DNA from 2 places in the Hoeflea algicola genome. Region 2 is predicted to be linked to the other one. Evidence: predicted binding sites of a transcription regulator. Region 2 holds the regulator's gene; the other holds the start of a gene.
The links. The regulator LexA, encoded in region 2, represses DNA repair genes until DNA is damaged. The targets are predictions, from matches to a motif close to TGTTCNNNNTGTGTTCNG.
Positions count from the first base shown of each region.

Region 1: a site for LexA is predicted at 5,570-5,587, ahead of OEG84_RS18120 (DNA recombination protein RmuC). Genes of this name have one in related genera too.

Region 1 covers NZ_JAOVZR010000001.1:3,719,936-3,727,199, reverse strand. Annotated here, with positions in the region: gene OEG84_RS18145 (chemotaxis protein CheW) at 19-489, opposite strand; gene OEG84_RS18140 (methyl-accepting chemotaxis protein) at 489-2,927, opposite strand; gene truA (tRNA pseudouridine(38-40) synthase TruA) at 3,163-3,912, opposite strand; gene fmt (methionyl-tRNA formyltransferase) at 3,909-4,859, opposite strand; gene def (peptide deformylase) at 4,977-5,495, opposite strand; gene OEG84_RS18120 (DNA recombination protein RmuC) at 5,620-6,906, shown strand; gene OEG84_RS18115 (hypothetical protein) at 7,060-7,264, shown strand, end outside.
Region 2 covers NZ_JAOVZR010000001.1:617,131-624,394, forward strand. Annotated here, with positions in the region: partial or broken gene OEG84_RS25445 (ComEC/Rec2 family competence protein) at 1-289, shown strand, start outside; gene OEG84_RS03125 (ComEC/Rec2 family competence protein) at 429-1,529, shown strand; gene lexA (transcriptional repressor LexA) at 1,835-2,548, opposite strand; gene OEG84_RS03135 (molybdopterin molybdotransferase MoeA) at 2,647-3,858, opposite strand; gene moaC (cyclic pyranopterin monophosphate synthase MoaC) at 3,858-4,364, opposite strand; gene trpC (indole-3-glycerol phosphate synthase TrpC) at 4,366-5,181, opposite strand; gene trpD (anthranilate phosphoribosyltransferase) at 5,186-6,220, opposite strand; gene OEG84_RS03155 (peptidylprolyl isomerase) at 6,262-7,264, opposite strand, start outside.

The DNA of each region.
Region 1 (7,264 bases), 3.1 Mb from region 2:
GATGCAGGCTGGGCCCGGTCAGGCCGCCATTTCCTCGGTAACGGAGAACAAAGCGTCGAGATCAAGATAGCAGATCATCTGCGTGTCGACTGGAATGATAGCCTTGGTCAGCGCACGCTCGGCTGCCGGCAGCACATCGGGCGCCGGTTGCAATTCCGCCGTGCTGACAGTGATCATGTCGGACACATTTTCGACCAGCAGACCGACCAGCTTGCCGGCAATGGCTGTGACGATAATCGCCGAACGTTCGGTCGGCTTGATCGGCGGCAGGCCGAGGCGGATCGCCATGTCGATCACCGGAATCACCGAACCGCGCAGGTTGATGACGCCCAACACATGCGGCGGGGTATGCGGCAAGGTTGTCGCAGGGGCCCAGCCGCGGATCTCGCGAACCGACATGATGTTGACGCAGAAAACTTGCGCGCCGAGATGAAACGAGATGATTCTCAAACTGTCAGATTCGGTGGCGTTGTTCTGATTATCGTGCATCAAAATTCCTCCCAGTCGTCTTGTGACGCTGCAGTTGCCTTGGCGGCCGAACCGGACCCGAAGGCGCGGGCGACCGAATTGACCATTGTTCGGACCGGCGATTGAACCGGACGTGATTGCGTATCGGCTGCACCCAGTTTCCGGGGCGCTTGTCTGGCAGGCGCGACGGCAGCGTCGACCATGTCTCCGGCCCCGTTGCCAGCAGTTGAACCGGAAAGTGTGAACTGGCGGACCAGACCATCCAGCGCCGCAGCCCCGCTCGAAAGCCGGTGCGTGACGGCCGTGGTCTGTTCCACCATGGCCGCGTTCTGCTGCGTGACCTGATCCATCTGGTTGACCGCCGAGTTGATTTCCGTCAGTCCGGTCGACTGTTCGCGCGCTGCCGTGGCGATCGAATTGATCTGTGCGTTGATATCGCTGACATGCTGGGCGATCTGGGCCAGCGCCTCACCGGTCTGGCGGACCAGAGACACGCCTGTGGTCACCTCTTCGCCGGACTTGCTGATCAGGTTCTTGATGTCCTTGGCGGCCGTCGCCGAGCGCTGGGCCAGTTCGCGCACTTCCTGGGCGACGACAGCAAAGCCCTTGCCAGCTTCACCGGCACGAGCCGCCTCGACTCCGGCATTAAGCGCCAGCAGGTTGGTCTGGAAGGCGATCTCGTCGATGACGCTGATGATCTTCGAGATTTCACCGGAAGCTACCTCGATACGGCCCATGGCATCGACAGCATCGGCCACGACCTTGCTCGACTGGTCGGTAGACTGCTTGGCCTGGCTGACCTTGTCGGTGGCCTCGTCGGCGCGCACCGACGAGCTCTTGACGGTGGCGGTGATTTCGTCGAGCGCCGCGGAGGTCTGCTCCAGCGAAGCTGCCTGCTGTTCTGTGCGGCGCGACAGGTCATCAGCTGCCGCCCGCAATTCGCCGGTGTCGCCATTGATCTCGAGAATATTGTCACTGACTTCCGAAAGCGTGGTGTTGAGCTTTTCCACCGAGGCATTGAAATCGAGCCGCAAACGGTCGAGGCTCTGCATGAACGGGGTCTGCAGGCGGACCGACAAGTCGCCTTCCGACAGGCGGTGCAGACCACCGGCCAAGGCATCGACAGCCTGCTGCATCTGCTGGCTTTCCTCGGCCTTTGCCTGTTCGCGCTCGTGGCGTTCGCGCTCGCTGAGCACACGGCTTTCATCTGCCTGGGCTTCGAGGCTGACCTTTTCGATGGCCGCATCGCGGAACACAGCAACCGAGCGCGCCATTTCGCCGATTTCATCATTGCGCTGTTCGCCGGAAATCTCGATTGAAGTATCCCCCTCGGCGAGCCGGCGCATGGCAGCGACGATCTGGTCGATCGGCCGGGTCAGGGTGCGCGAGAACCAGACCGAAAGTGCCAATGCAGCGATCAGCAAGGCCAGCGAGAGCGCCAGAATGGTATTGCGCATGGTCACCACCGCAGCACCTGATTCGGCGCTGTCGACCACAGTCGCCACCACCCAGTCGGAACCCTCGAAATCGACCTGGGCGAGAGCGATATCGGCATCGATGCCACGATAGCCGTCATAGGTGCCCGAAATCACTTCGGCGCCGTTCATGCCAGCAACCAGGTCGGGAGCCACTTTGGCTGTAAGCGCATCGTTTTCTTCGGTCTTGGCGGAATCGGTGAGCAGGAAGCCATCGGCGTTGAGCAGCACGGTTTCGCCGGTCTCGCCCAAGCCGGTGTTGTTGGCCATGATCTCGGCAATCTTACCGGTGGGCATGCGGATCATGACGACGCCGACGATGCCCATTTCTGATTTCAGCGCGTGGCCCATGAAGGCCGCTGATCCGCCTTTGGCAGCCGCATAGGGCGCATAGTCGGCAAAGATAGTCTTGTCGGGCTGGTTGGCTTCGACAATGTCGGCGAACACCTTGCCTGCACCGGTGTCCTTCATCGGTCCGGATTTCAGGTTGGTGGCGAAGTCATCGTTCTTGTTGACCGAGTAGATGATGTTGCCGTTCATGTCGACAATGTAGAAATCTTCCCAGCCGCGGCTTTCGGCCATTTCACGGAATTTGGGATGGTAGCGTTCGTGGGTCTGATCATAGGAGCTGACCGCGGCGGTATCGAGCTTCTGGCGTTCACCCGCGGGGTTCGGGTTGTCGGTGATATAGCGCTTCTGGAGCTCTGCGGTGACACCGTCGCCAAGGAACCCCCAGTCGAACTTGAACCCTTCCAGCGCGATCCGCAGCAGGTTGTTCTGAGAGGTCGCCAGCAAATCCTGCTCGACACTGGCCAGATAGGTCTGCACCTGATTTCGACGGCCGTCAGCGATGGCGACCAGGGTCTCTGCCGACTTGGCGCCAAGCGCACCGGAGGCGATCTGGAGAGCGGCAACACTGGCGACGCCGATGGAGACAATTGTCATCACGGCTGCGGCCAGCGGCAATTTGCGCGAAATAAGCATGAGCGATCCTGAATGCGAAGTGATCAGACTGTCATGTCCCCGATGTGAGAGACGTCCAGAACAGGCTTCATGCACACCGCGACGGGACGCAGCTTCTGGCGTAACCAGTTTTCTGTGGTTTGGGTTACCTTCGGGTTAATCCGGAACGGTCAGATTCGGCCTGCGGGAAACGACAGAGTTTCCACCATCGTTGCCGGTGCGCTTGGGGGCGAATGTGATCCGCCCATCGATTTCTCTAGTAGTCGACCTGCTTGAAATACAGCCCGCCGGGTGCTGCCACCGGGCCGCAGGCCTTACGGGAGCGAGCGGCAAGCGCCGCCTCGACGTCGTCGGCCGTCCATTTACCTTCGCCGACCAGCCGCAAGGTCCCGGCAAAGGAACGTATCTGGTTGTGCAGGAAGCTGCGCGCCGTGGCATGAATCTCGACCAGCCCATCGGCGGCGCCGGAGACGACATCGAGCCGGTCGAGCGTGCGCACCGGCGAATTGGCCTGACACTGGATCGAGCGGAAGGTGGTGAAATCATGCCTGCCGACCAGCCGTTGTGCGGCTTCGTGCATGGTTGCGACGTCCAGCGGCCTGGTTGACCAGGCAGCACGGTTCTTCTCCAGCACCAATGGGGCACGACGGCAGAGGATGCGGTAGACATAGTGCCGGCGCAGGGCCGAAAAACGGGCATCAAAACCATCGGCAACGGGGCTCGCGGCAAGAATGGCGACGCGCTCGCGGGCCATCTGCAGATGCGCATTGATGGCATCGCGAACTGTGTCCGCTGGCCATTGTTTGGCGAGGTCGACATGAGCGACCTGGCCGAGTGCGTGAACACCGGCATCAGTACGTCCTGCGCCTTTGACGCTGACGCTCTCGCCGCTAAAGCCCTTAATGGCGGTTTCAATTGCCTGCTGCACCGACGGGTGCTCGTCCTGGCGCTGCCAGCCGACATAGCCGGAGCCGTCATATTCAATGTCGAGCCGGTAGCGCATCAGCCGATCATCGTGCCGGGCGCAATCGAAGTACCGCGCAAAAACTCATCGACCGCAAGCTGCTTGCCGCCGGCCTTCTGCAGGCTCAACAGCCACACGGCGCCCTCGCTGCAGGCGACCAGCAGCCGGTCATCAACCACCGTTCCCGGCACAATTGCCGACGAAGGGCCTGACGGTGACGTGGCGACGATTTCGGTTGCCAGCAGTTTGACCCGTTCGGCGCGATCACCGACGTCGAGTTCAAACCAGGCACCCGGCGTTGGCGCCAGGCCACGGACATGGTTGTGCACGTCCTGTGCCGGCCGATTGAAATCGACCCGCGTTTCGGCCTTCTTGATCTTGGCGGCGTAACTGACGTCAGTCTCGGCCTGGGGCGTTACAGGCAATTCGTCAGCTTCCAGCCTCTGCATTGCCTTGGTCATCAGTTGCGCGGTGATCTCGGAGAGCCGGTCGTGCAACTCACCGGTGGTCATGTCGGTGGCAATCGCGACGGTTTGCGTCAACGCCACCGGGCCGGTGTCGAGGCCTTCGTCCATTTTCATGATCATGACGCCGGTCTCATTGTCACCGGCCATGATGGCGCGCTGGATCGGCGCCGCACCGCGCCAGCGTGGCAACAGCGAGGCATGGCCGTTCCAGGCGCCTAGCCGCGGCGCATCGAGAATGGCTTTGGGCAAGAGCAGTCCGTAGGCGACAACCACCGCTGCGTCAGCTTCAAGCGCATCAAAGGCTTGCTGCTCCGCCTCGCCCTTCAGGCTCTTGGGCGTGAACACCGGAATGCCAAGTCGCTCGGCGGCGGCGTGCACCGGCGAGGGCAACACATCAAGGCCGCGGCGGCCAGCCGGGCGGGGCGGCTGCGAATAGACCGCAACGATCTCGTGTCCTGCCGCGGCAAGCGCTTCCAGCGTCGGTACGGCGTAAGCGGGCGTCCCCATGAAAATGATGCGCATCGGCAATTGGCCCGTCCGGTTATCGCGTTGTTCAACGCCCGTGTTCAAACGGGTTTTCCAGCCTCAGGTCAAGCCCGTCGAAGTCGCGGGTGTTTCCGAACCGACCCCCGAATGAGATCAGGCGGTCACCCGGGTTTTGGCGAGCTTGGTGAACTTGCGCACCACCATGTCGCGCTTAAGCTTGGAAATATGGTCGATGAACAACACGCCGTTGAGGTGATCAATCTCGTGCTGCAGGCAGGTAGCGAGCAGGCCGTCGGCCTCGGTCGTCTGCAGTTTGCCATCGCGGTCGAGATGTTTGACGGTAACCGATGCGGGCCGCTCGACATCGGCGTAGTAATCCGGGATCGACAGGCAGCCTTCCTCATAGACACTGGTGTCATCGCCGGTGGCGACAAGTTCGGGATTGATGAACACCTGCGGATTGGGGTCTTCATCCTTGCCCGCGATGTCGATTACCAGCAACCGCCGCGGCACCCCGACCTGGATGGCAGCAAGGCCAATGCCCGGCGCTTCATACATGGTCTCGAGCATATCCTCGACGAAGCCTTTGAGCTCGGAATCGACGCGTTCCACCGGCAGGCATTGCTGGCGCAGGATCGGATCGGGCAAATAGATGATCGGCTTGATGGTCATGACGCTGAAATAGTCACTGACAGCCGTCTCGTCAATCGCAGCTCACGGCAGTTTGAATTGCCGCCGGATCAGCTTGTTCCTGTTTTGATCTGACATTTGTGCCAGAATCAGCTAGGTCATCGTCATGGATAGCTCCACCGACGTGTTTTCGACCCGGCTTTTTGACCTTGGCGGCTCCGCAGTGACGCTCGGGCACGCGCTACTCGGCCTTGCCGTTGCATTGCTGCTGCTTTTTGGCTGGCTCGCACTGGCGCTTACCCGTGCCAACCGGCTGCGCGCGCAAGCTGACGCGGCTGCCGCTGCGCGCACCGCCCAGGCCGATGCGCGGCTTGCGGAAATCCTCAAGGCACAATCGGAAATGCAGGGCCGAATGGGGACGATGGCCGAATTGTTCGGCGCACGCCAGGCCGAACTCAACCAGTCGATCGGCCAGCGCCTCGATGGCATGACCCAGCGCATCGGCACCACACTGACCGATCAGACCCGCACCACCCACGAAAACCTGAGCAAATTGCAGGAGCGGCTGGCGGTGATTGATACCGCACAGGCCAACATCCAGTCGCTGGCGCGCGATGTGGTGGGGCTTCAGGCGATCCTGTCCAACAAGCAGACCCGTGGCGCCTTCGGGCAGTCGCGGATGGAAACCATCGTCCAGGACGGGTTGCCGATGGGCGCGTTCAGCTTTCAGCCTACCCTGTCGAATGGCATGCGGCCCGATTGCACCATCGCCATGCCGAATGATGCGCCGGATCTTGTCATCGACGCCAAATTCCCGCTGGAAGCATGGAACGCCATGCGCGCGGCGGAAACAGAGGGCAGCGGCGAGCAGGCCGCCCAGAGTGCACAACAGCGCTTCCGCCGTGATATCGAGGTCCATATCCGCGACATCTCGGAAAAATATCTGCTCGCCGGCGAAACCCAGGACACGGCATTTCTGTTCGTTCCGTCGGAATCGATCTTTGCCGAGATCCACGAGAATTTCGAGGCCATCGTGCACAAGGCGCAGCGGGCGCGGGTGGTGATTGTCTCGCCGTCGCTGTTGATGCTGTCGATCCAGGTGATCCAGGCGTTGCTGAAAGACGCGCGGATGCGCGAACAGGCGCATCTGATCCAGGGTGAAGTGCTGCGGTTGATGGAGGACCTGTCGCGGCTTGATGACCGGACCCGGAAACTGCAGGCGCATTTTTCCATGGCACAGAAAGATGTAGATCTGATCCTGACTTCGTCGGACAAGCTCAGCAAGCGCGGCGCCAAGATCGAGGCGCTGGAATTCGCCCAGATTGCCGATGATGCCAAACCCGCAGCCGCCACCCGTCCGGCCCAGGAAAGTGCACCCACCACCCAGCAAAATCCGAAATTCGAACCCCGCTCCACGACGCTAAAACTCCGCGTTGTCGACGAGGATGAATAGCTCTCAAAAGCTTAAATGCCGCAGCGTGGCTGGATGCCTTCTCGCTCTGCTTGCCCGGAAATGTCAGATTTCCGTTGCGCGGTCTCTGTGTCTCGTGTGATTTAAAACACCAATGAGCTGTCCAAACGGGCGGTTCGCATCGAGAGGAATATCATGACCATTCACGCCCGGCTTGCAGCCCTGCCGACATTTCCCGGTGCGATCAGCGGTGGCGTGATGCTCGCCGCCGTCCTCGGCTTCACCCTGGCGGCCTCCACCTCGGCCATGGCCGCAGAATGCGAAGTTTCGATGGAGCAGACCTGGCTGAGCGACCTTGTCGCATCCGCTCAAGTCAGTGGTCCATGCGCAAGTGCCAGCA
Region 2 (7,264 bases):
GCTGTTCGTCGGGTTGAGAATGGGGCTGGCGCTGTTTCCCGGGCTGGTCGAAGCCTGGCCGGTCAAAAAGGCAGCCGCCATTGGCGCCATGCTGACCGCAACCGCTTACCTGTTGATTTCGGGCGGCAGCGTGCCGACATTGCGTGCCTGGATCATGCTAATTGTCATGCTGGTCGCAGTTCTCGCCGACCGGCCGGCACTGACCATGCGCAATGTCGCGCTGGCCGCAATCCTGATCATCCTGATCTCGCCATCTGCCGTGGTTGGCCCCGGTTTCCAGATGTCGTTTGCGGCAACCGCAGCGCTGGTCTCCGCCTATGCCGCGCTGACCGGCCGAAGACGAACGCGCGAGATCGGGCGGCAACAGCGCCCACCGCTTCTTCAAACCGCCGGAGTGGCTGGCCCGGATTGTCCGGGGGCTGATCGGCTTGGCGATCACTTCGCTGGTTGCAGGCCTCGCCACTGGTCTGTTCTCGGCGCATCATTTCAACCGGGTGGCGGGAAACGGCTTGCTCGCCAACATGCTCGCCATGCCGCTGGTGACTTTCGTGGTCATGCCCTCAGGCCTGGTCGCCATGCTGACCATGCCGTTCGGGCTCGACGCCTGGCCGCTGCAACTGATGGGGTTGGGGTTGCGCGGCGTTATCGCCGTCGCCCGCTATGTCGACGCATTCGGCGGCGATCTGCTGATCGGTCAGATCCCGCTGCACGCCACCGTTGCGGCAGGCGCTGGGTTGATCGTACTGGTCATGCTGCGCAGCCGACTGCGGCTTGCGGGCACCGCGCTGATCGCCGCAGGCGCCGTGCTGGCGTTACCACCGCTGGCGCCGCGGGCTCCCGATATTCTGGTCAGCGAGGATGGCCGCCTGATTGGCCTGAACACCCCCGATGGTCTTGCCAGCAACGCCGCACGCCCTTCGGAGTTCACCTTCCGGCAATGGCAGACCGCTCTGCGCGGTCCGCAGCACCTGCCGCCAGTGCCCCACAGCACCGCTTTGATCGCCACAGCCACCGAGCCCGAAACACAGGCGGCCCATGAAATGCAGGCAAAAATTCTCGATCCGCTGATGGCCGCTGCCGCAGACCAGCCCTCCCGGTTTCAGTGCGCAAGTCGGGGAGTCTGCGCCGCGATTTACAAGCAGGCGACAATCATCGCCATTGACCGCGCCGAACTGATCGGCCCGGCTTGTGACCGCGCCGATCTGGTGATCGTCGCCACCCCTGTTTATATGAGCGCCTGCCGCTCCGGCGCGACGCTGGTCACATCGCGCAGCTTGCGTCGCAGCGGCGCCCTGGCGATTCGCATCCTCAATGTCGATCCACCAGGGTCGCCGCCGGGGATCGGTGCCAGTGCTGCCACCAGGGTAGCTTCACAGGCCGTGCGTGGATCCGGTGGTATCGGCGCTCGCGGCCGTGCTCCCAGAAAACGTCCGGTATTTGACATCGAGGCAGCCCTTGAGGGGGTCGTCAGGCCGTGGACAGTTCAGCGCTATTATGACTGGCGGACGCAAAGCTATGATTTGCCGTAATAGGCGGCTCGAACCCACATCGCGCAAAACCGGGCAGCGGTTCCGAGATAACGAATTTCTCAAGTTAATCCCGGTCCGGTCTGAGGTGCGGCCTTCAGTCGACCACGCGAACAGGCAATAAAAACAGACCGCAGCAGCAGATGCCGGCGCCATACTGTCTGGGTCCGTACCAAGGCGCCAGAATTGTCTTTCGTCCACCCGCTCATGACAGCGGCCCGGAAATCCGAGGGGATATCCGGGCCGCTTTCGTCTCAAGTCTTACCGCGCGGTTTGCGCGTCCGGCCGTTCAGCCGGGCAGGGCAGTTTTAGTGATAGCGGCGGATCAGGCCCACCAGCTTGCCTTGCACCTTGACCCGGTCCGGGCCGAAAATTCGGGTTTCATAGGCCGGGTTGGCTGCTTCCAGCGCGATCGAAGCACCCTTGCGGCGGAACCGCTTCAGCGTGGCTTCCTCGTCATCGACCAGCGCCACCACGATATCGCCGGGGCTTGCCGTCGAAACATTGCGGATTACCACCGTATCCCCATCAAAAATGCCGGCCTCGATCATCGAATCACCCTTGACCTCAAGCGCGTAATGCTCGCCCGGGCCGATCATTTCCACCGGCACGTTGATGCTGTGGGTGTTGTTCTGAATCGCCGAAATCGGCACGCCAGCGGCAATCCGGCCCATCATCGGCACTTCTGCCGTGGTCGCCGGTTCGTCATTGGCAGGGACTGCACGACGCACCGATTCCGGTTTACCGAGGCTGCCCTGGATCACGCTCGGCGAAAATCCGCGCCGCGGCTGCAAATTGTTCTGGTAGCTCTCGGGCAGCTTGATCACTTCCAGCGCCCGTGCCCGATTGGGTAGGCGGCGGATGAAGCCGCGTTCCTCAAGCGCCGTGATCAGCCGGTGAATCCCGGATTTGGAAGCAAGATTAAGCGCATCCTTCATCTCGTCGAAGGAAGGGGGAATCCCGCTTTCCTTCATCCGTTCGTGAATGAAAAGCAGAAGTTCGTGTTGTTTGCGCGTCAACATGATTCATACGTCCCGGTGCCCGAGGAGAAACAAAACCAGAACCGAAATACCATGTTCTATATGTGTTCCGCAAGAGCAGCCGAAACATTGACGGAACATCAGGGGCGCAAAACCAGCACATCGCAAGCGTCGCCAGCTATTGCCGGCGGCGCAAAAGGCGGCCGAATGATCAGGCAGCGGGCATCCGAAAATATCTTCATCAATGATGAATCCTGACGTAGCGACGGTGTTGCCTCGAGCCCGCCCTCGGGGCCCGGCGCAAGGTCCCCACGAAGATAGTCCTGGCGCTGGTCGTTTTCCGGCAAGTCTCTGGTCAGTATGGCTTTTTGGATCCGCTTCGGGGCAGGGCGTCCGCCCAGTCGTGCCACCAGCGGTTCTAGGAATAGATACGCACAGACAAGGCTCGAAGCCGGATTTCCCGGCAGTCCTAGCACCCGCATTTCACCCAGCCGTCCCGACATCAGCGGCTTGCCCGGGCGCATGGCGATTTTCCAGAAATCGAGCGCCATACCGCGCCCGGTCATGGCTTCCTGCACCAGATCATGGTCGCCCACCGAAGCCCCGCCAATGGTCACCAGCACATCGGCGCCCTGTGAAATTGCCGAATCAAGCGCCGCATCCAGCGCTTCCATCCGGTCCTCGGCGATCCCCAGATCGATCACGTCGGCGCCTGCGCCACGCGCCAGCGCCGCCACTCCAAAGGTGTTCGAGGCAATGATTTGCGATGGGCCAAGCTTCTGGCCGGGCAGGCGCAATTCGTCGCCGGTGGCGAGTATCGCCACCCTTGGCCTGCGTGCCACCGGCAGGCTCGCGTGGTTCATGGCGGCTGCAAAGGTGATCGCGCCCGCGTCGAGCAGCCGTCCGGCTTCGAGCCCCACCTTTCCCTCTGTGAAATCAACACCCGCAGGGCGGATATGCCGGCCGTCTATGGCTGCCTCGTTGATTCTCACGGTGCCGTCGCCAAGCGGTGAGACATGTTCCTGAATGACAATAGCATCGGCGCCCGCTGGCACCGGCGCGCCGGTGAAGATGCGGACTGTCGAGCCCGGCTCAAGCGTCCCGTCAAAACTGTGCCCGGCAGATGATTCGCCTTGAAGCTTCAACACGGTGCCGGCCTTCACGTCTTGCGCCCGCACCGCGTAACCATCCATGGCTGATGCCGCAAACGGGGGATGGGTGCGCAGCGCTTTGAGATCGCGCGCCAGAACCCGGTCGAAACACTCGGCCAGGCCGAGCATTTCCGGCTCACCCCGGGGGGCGGCTCCCTCGAGTATCTGCGCAAGTGCGTCGTCCACTGGCATCAGCGCCATCACTCAGCCTCCTCGGTCTTCAGATCCCAGGTTCCGGACTTGCCGCCGGACTTGGCGATCACCCTGATCCCGCCGATTTCCATGCCGCGGTCCACCGCCTTGCCCATGTCATAGATGGTCAGGCAGGCGACCGACGCTGCCGTCAGCGCCTCCATCTCCACACCGGTCTTGCCGGTCAGTTTTGCCAGCGTGCGCACGCGCAGGCCGGGCAGGGCGTCATCGGCGGTGATGTCGACGCTCACCTTGGTCAGCGCCAGCGGATGGCAAAGCGGAATCAGGTTTGCGGTCTGCTTGGCCGCCATGATGCCGGCAACCCGCGCGACGCCAATCACGTCGCCCTTCTTCATGTTGCCATCAAGGATAAGCTTGAGCGTTTCGGGCTTCATCCGCACATGGCCTTCGGCTTCGGCAATGCGCACCGTATTGGCCTTGTCACCGACATCCACCATTGCCGCCGAACCGTCCTCGGCAAGATGGGTGAGCCGCGAGGAGGTCTCATCGGCCATCTTATTCAGCCGCCGTGCGTGCGCTGTCGCCTGAAAGCAGCATTTGGGTGGCTGCCGTCACATCGGTCTGGCGCATCAGGCTTTCGCCGACCAGGAATGTCGAGATGCCGCTGCGCGACAGCCGCGCACAATCGGCGTGCGATCCGATGCCGCTTTCGCCTACCAGGATCCGGTCATCCGGCACCATCGCCGCCAGCCGTTCGGAAACGCTCAATGAGACCTCGAAGGTCCTCAGATTGCGGTTGTTGACGCCGATCAGCCGGCTATCGAGTTTGAGCGCACGTGTGAGCTCGTCCTCGTCATGCACTTCGATCAGCGCCGCCATGCCGAGCTCATGGGCTTCGTCTTCCAGCCGCTTGGCGTCGTCATCGTCCAGCGACGCCATGATGATCAGGATCGCATCCGCACCCCAGGCCCGCGCTTCGTGCACCTGGTAGATGTCGAACATGAAATCCTTGCGCAGCGCCGGCAGCTTGCAGGCCGCACGTGCCGCGGTCAGAAATTCCGGCGCTCCCTGAAACGAGGGCGCATCGGTCAGCACCGAAAGACAGGCAGCCCCTCCTGCCTCATAGGCCTTGGCCAGCGACGGCGGATCGAAATCGGCGCGGATCAGGCCTTTTGACGGGCTTGCCTTCTTGATCTCGGCAATCAGCGCATAACCGCCATCGGCATGCTTGGCCTCGATTGCGGCAATGAAGTCGCGCGGCGGCTCGGTGTCGGCTGCGCGTGCCTTGATCTCGCCAAGCGGCAGCTTGGCCTTGGCAGCGGCGATCTCTTCGCGCTTGTAGGTTTCGATTCGTGTCAGAATATCGCTCATTGGCTCAGCCCGCCTTTGGTGCAGGAGCATGAGCTTGCGACACACTGACCAGTGTGTCGAGTGCTGCCAATGCCGCACCACTGTCAATTGACTGGTTGGCCAAGGTAATGCCGTCAGCCAGCGTTTCCGCTTTGCCGGCCACCACCAGCCCGCCGGCAGCATTCAGCACCGAGATGTCGCGGTAGGCGCCGGCTTCGCCCTCGAGCAGCCGCTTAAGCGCCTTGGCGTTATAGGCGCCGTCGCCGCCCTTCAGCTTGGCCAGCGGCACCCGCGTCAGGCCAAATTCTTCCGGGGTTGTTTCAAACGAACGGATCTTGCCGTCTTCCAGCGCTACAATTTGCGTCGTTCCGGTCGTGGTCATCTCGTCCAGCCCGTCGCCATGCACCACCCAGACCGTTTCCGATCCCAGATCACGCATCACTTCGGCCAGCGGCTGCAGCCATTCGGGCGCAAACACCCCCAGTAACTGCCTCTTGACGCCGGCCGGATTGGCGAGCGGTCCCAACAGGTTGAAGATTGTTCTGGTGCCAAGCTCGACCCGGCTCGGCCCGACATGGCGCATCGCCGAATGATGGGCTGGCGCGAACATGAAGCCGACACCGGCCTGGTCGATACAGGCGGAAATGCCTTCGGGCGCAAGTTCCAGCGAGATCCCGAGTGCGGCGAGCGAATCCGCAGCTCCCGATTTCGACGACAGCGCCCGGTTGCCGTGCTTGGCCACCTTGACGCCGGCGCCGGCAGTGATGAAGGCCGCCGCCGTCGATACATTGTAGGTGCCCGAAGCGTCGCCGCCGGTGCCGACGATGTCGATCGCATCGGCGGGCGCGCTGACCGGCAGCATGCGCTCGCGCATCACGCTGACCGCGCCGTAGATTTCATCGACGCTTTCGCCGCGGACCCTGAGTGCCATCAGGAACCCGCCGATTTGCGAAGGCGTGGCATCGCCCGACATCATCACCCCGAAGGCGCGTCGGGCTTTTTCGCGGTCAAGAGGCTCGCCGCCCGCCACCTTGGCGATGAAGGATTTGAGATCGGCCATGGTGCCTGCTTTCCCTGTCTACGTAATCTGGTCTTTCCGGCTTAGAACGCAAGGGCCCGGTCGGCCAGCGCCTGGTCGATGGATACCCCCAGATCGGCCTGCAACCGTGCCACCATCTGGTCGAGAATGTCGTCAGCCACCTGTTGTGAAACCTGCGCGCGTTGCTCGGCTGCAACCGAACCCGCCGTCACCGTGGACGCGTCGTTGACCGACTTGACCTGCAGCAGGATCTTGTTTTCGCCCGAGGCGTCGTTGGCCACGCCGAGATGGCCTTTCGGGCCGGCGAAGGCTTCCGAAACAGCTGCCGCACCAAACACCGCGTCAGCGCCGCGACGGTTGAGCGCATATTTGGTTTCCACCGATACCGCCAGTTCCTCGGCGATTTTCGCAAGCTCGGCGCCCTTTTCGAGCCGCTCATGAAGTTCGTTGGCCTTGGCGCCGAGTGCTTCCAGCGACTTCTCTGCTGTCCAGTCGGCCACCACCCGATCGCGCACTTCATCAAGTGTGCGGTCGCGGGCAGGGGTGACGTCAATCACTTCGTACCAGACAAAGCCTTCTGCTCCGAGGCTGAGCGGCAGCGTCTCGACGCCGGGTTCGGCCTCGAACGCCTCTTTCAAGAGCGTCTGCGATTGCGGAATGTCGCTGATGACGTCGCCGTCCGGGGTCTGGCCGGTGCGGTCGATCGCCTCGATGCTCACCGGCTTGAGTTTCTGCTGTGCTGCGGATTCAACCAGCGTCATGCCGCCGGCGCGGGCATCCTCGAATGCGTCATGCACATCAAGCAACGCCTGCGAGGCCTCGGCCAGTGCCAGTTCCTTGCGGATCTCGGCCTCGACTTCTTCGAAGCTGCGTGTAGATGCAGGTGTGATCTCCGCCACCCGCAAAATCACAGGTCCGAACTGACCATCAACCACCGATGTGGTGCCACCGGGAGTATTGATCGCAAACGCAGCGTCTGCCAGCGATTGATCCGGCATAGATGTCTTTGTGAAGCTGCCAAGCCGCACGTCGGCTGCCGAGCGGCCCTGGGCTGTCACCAGCTCG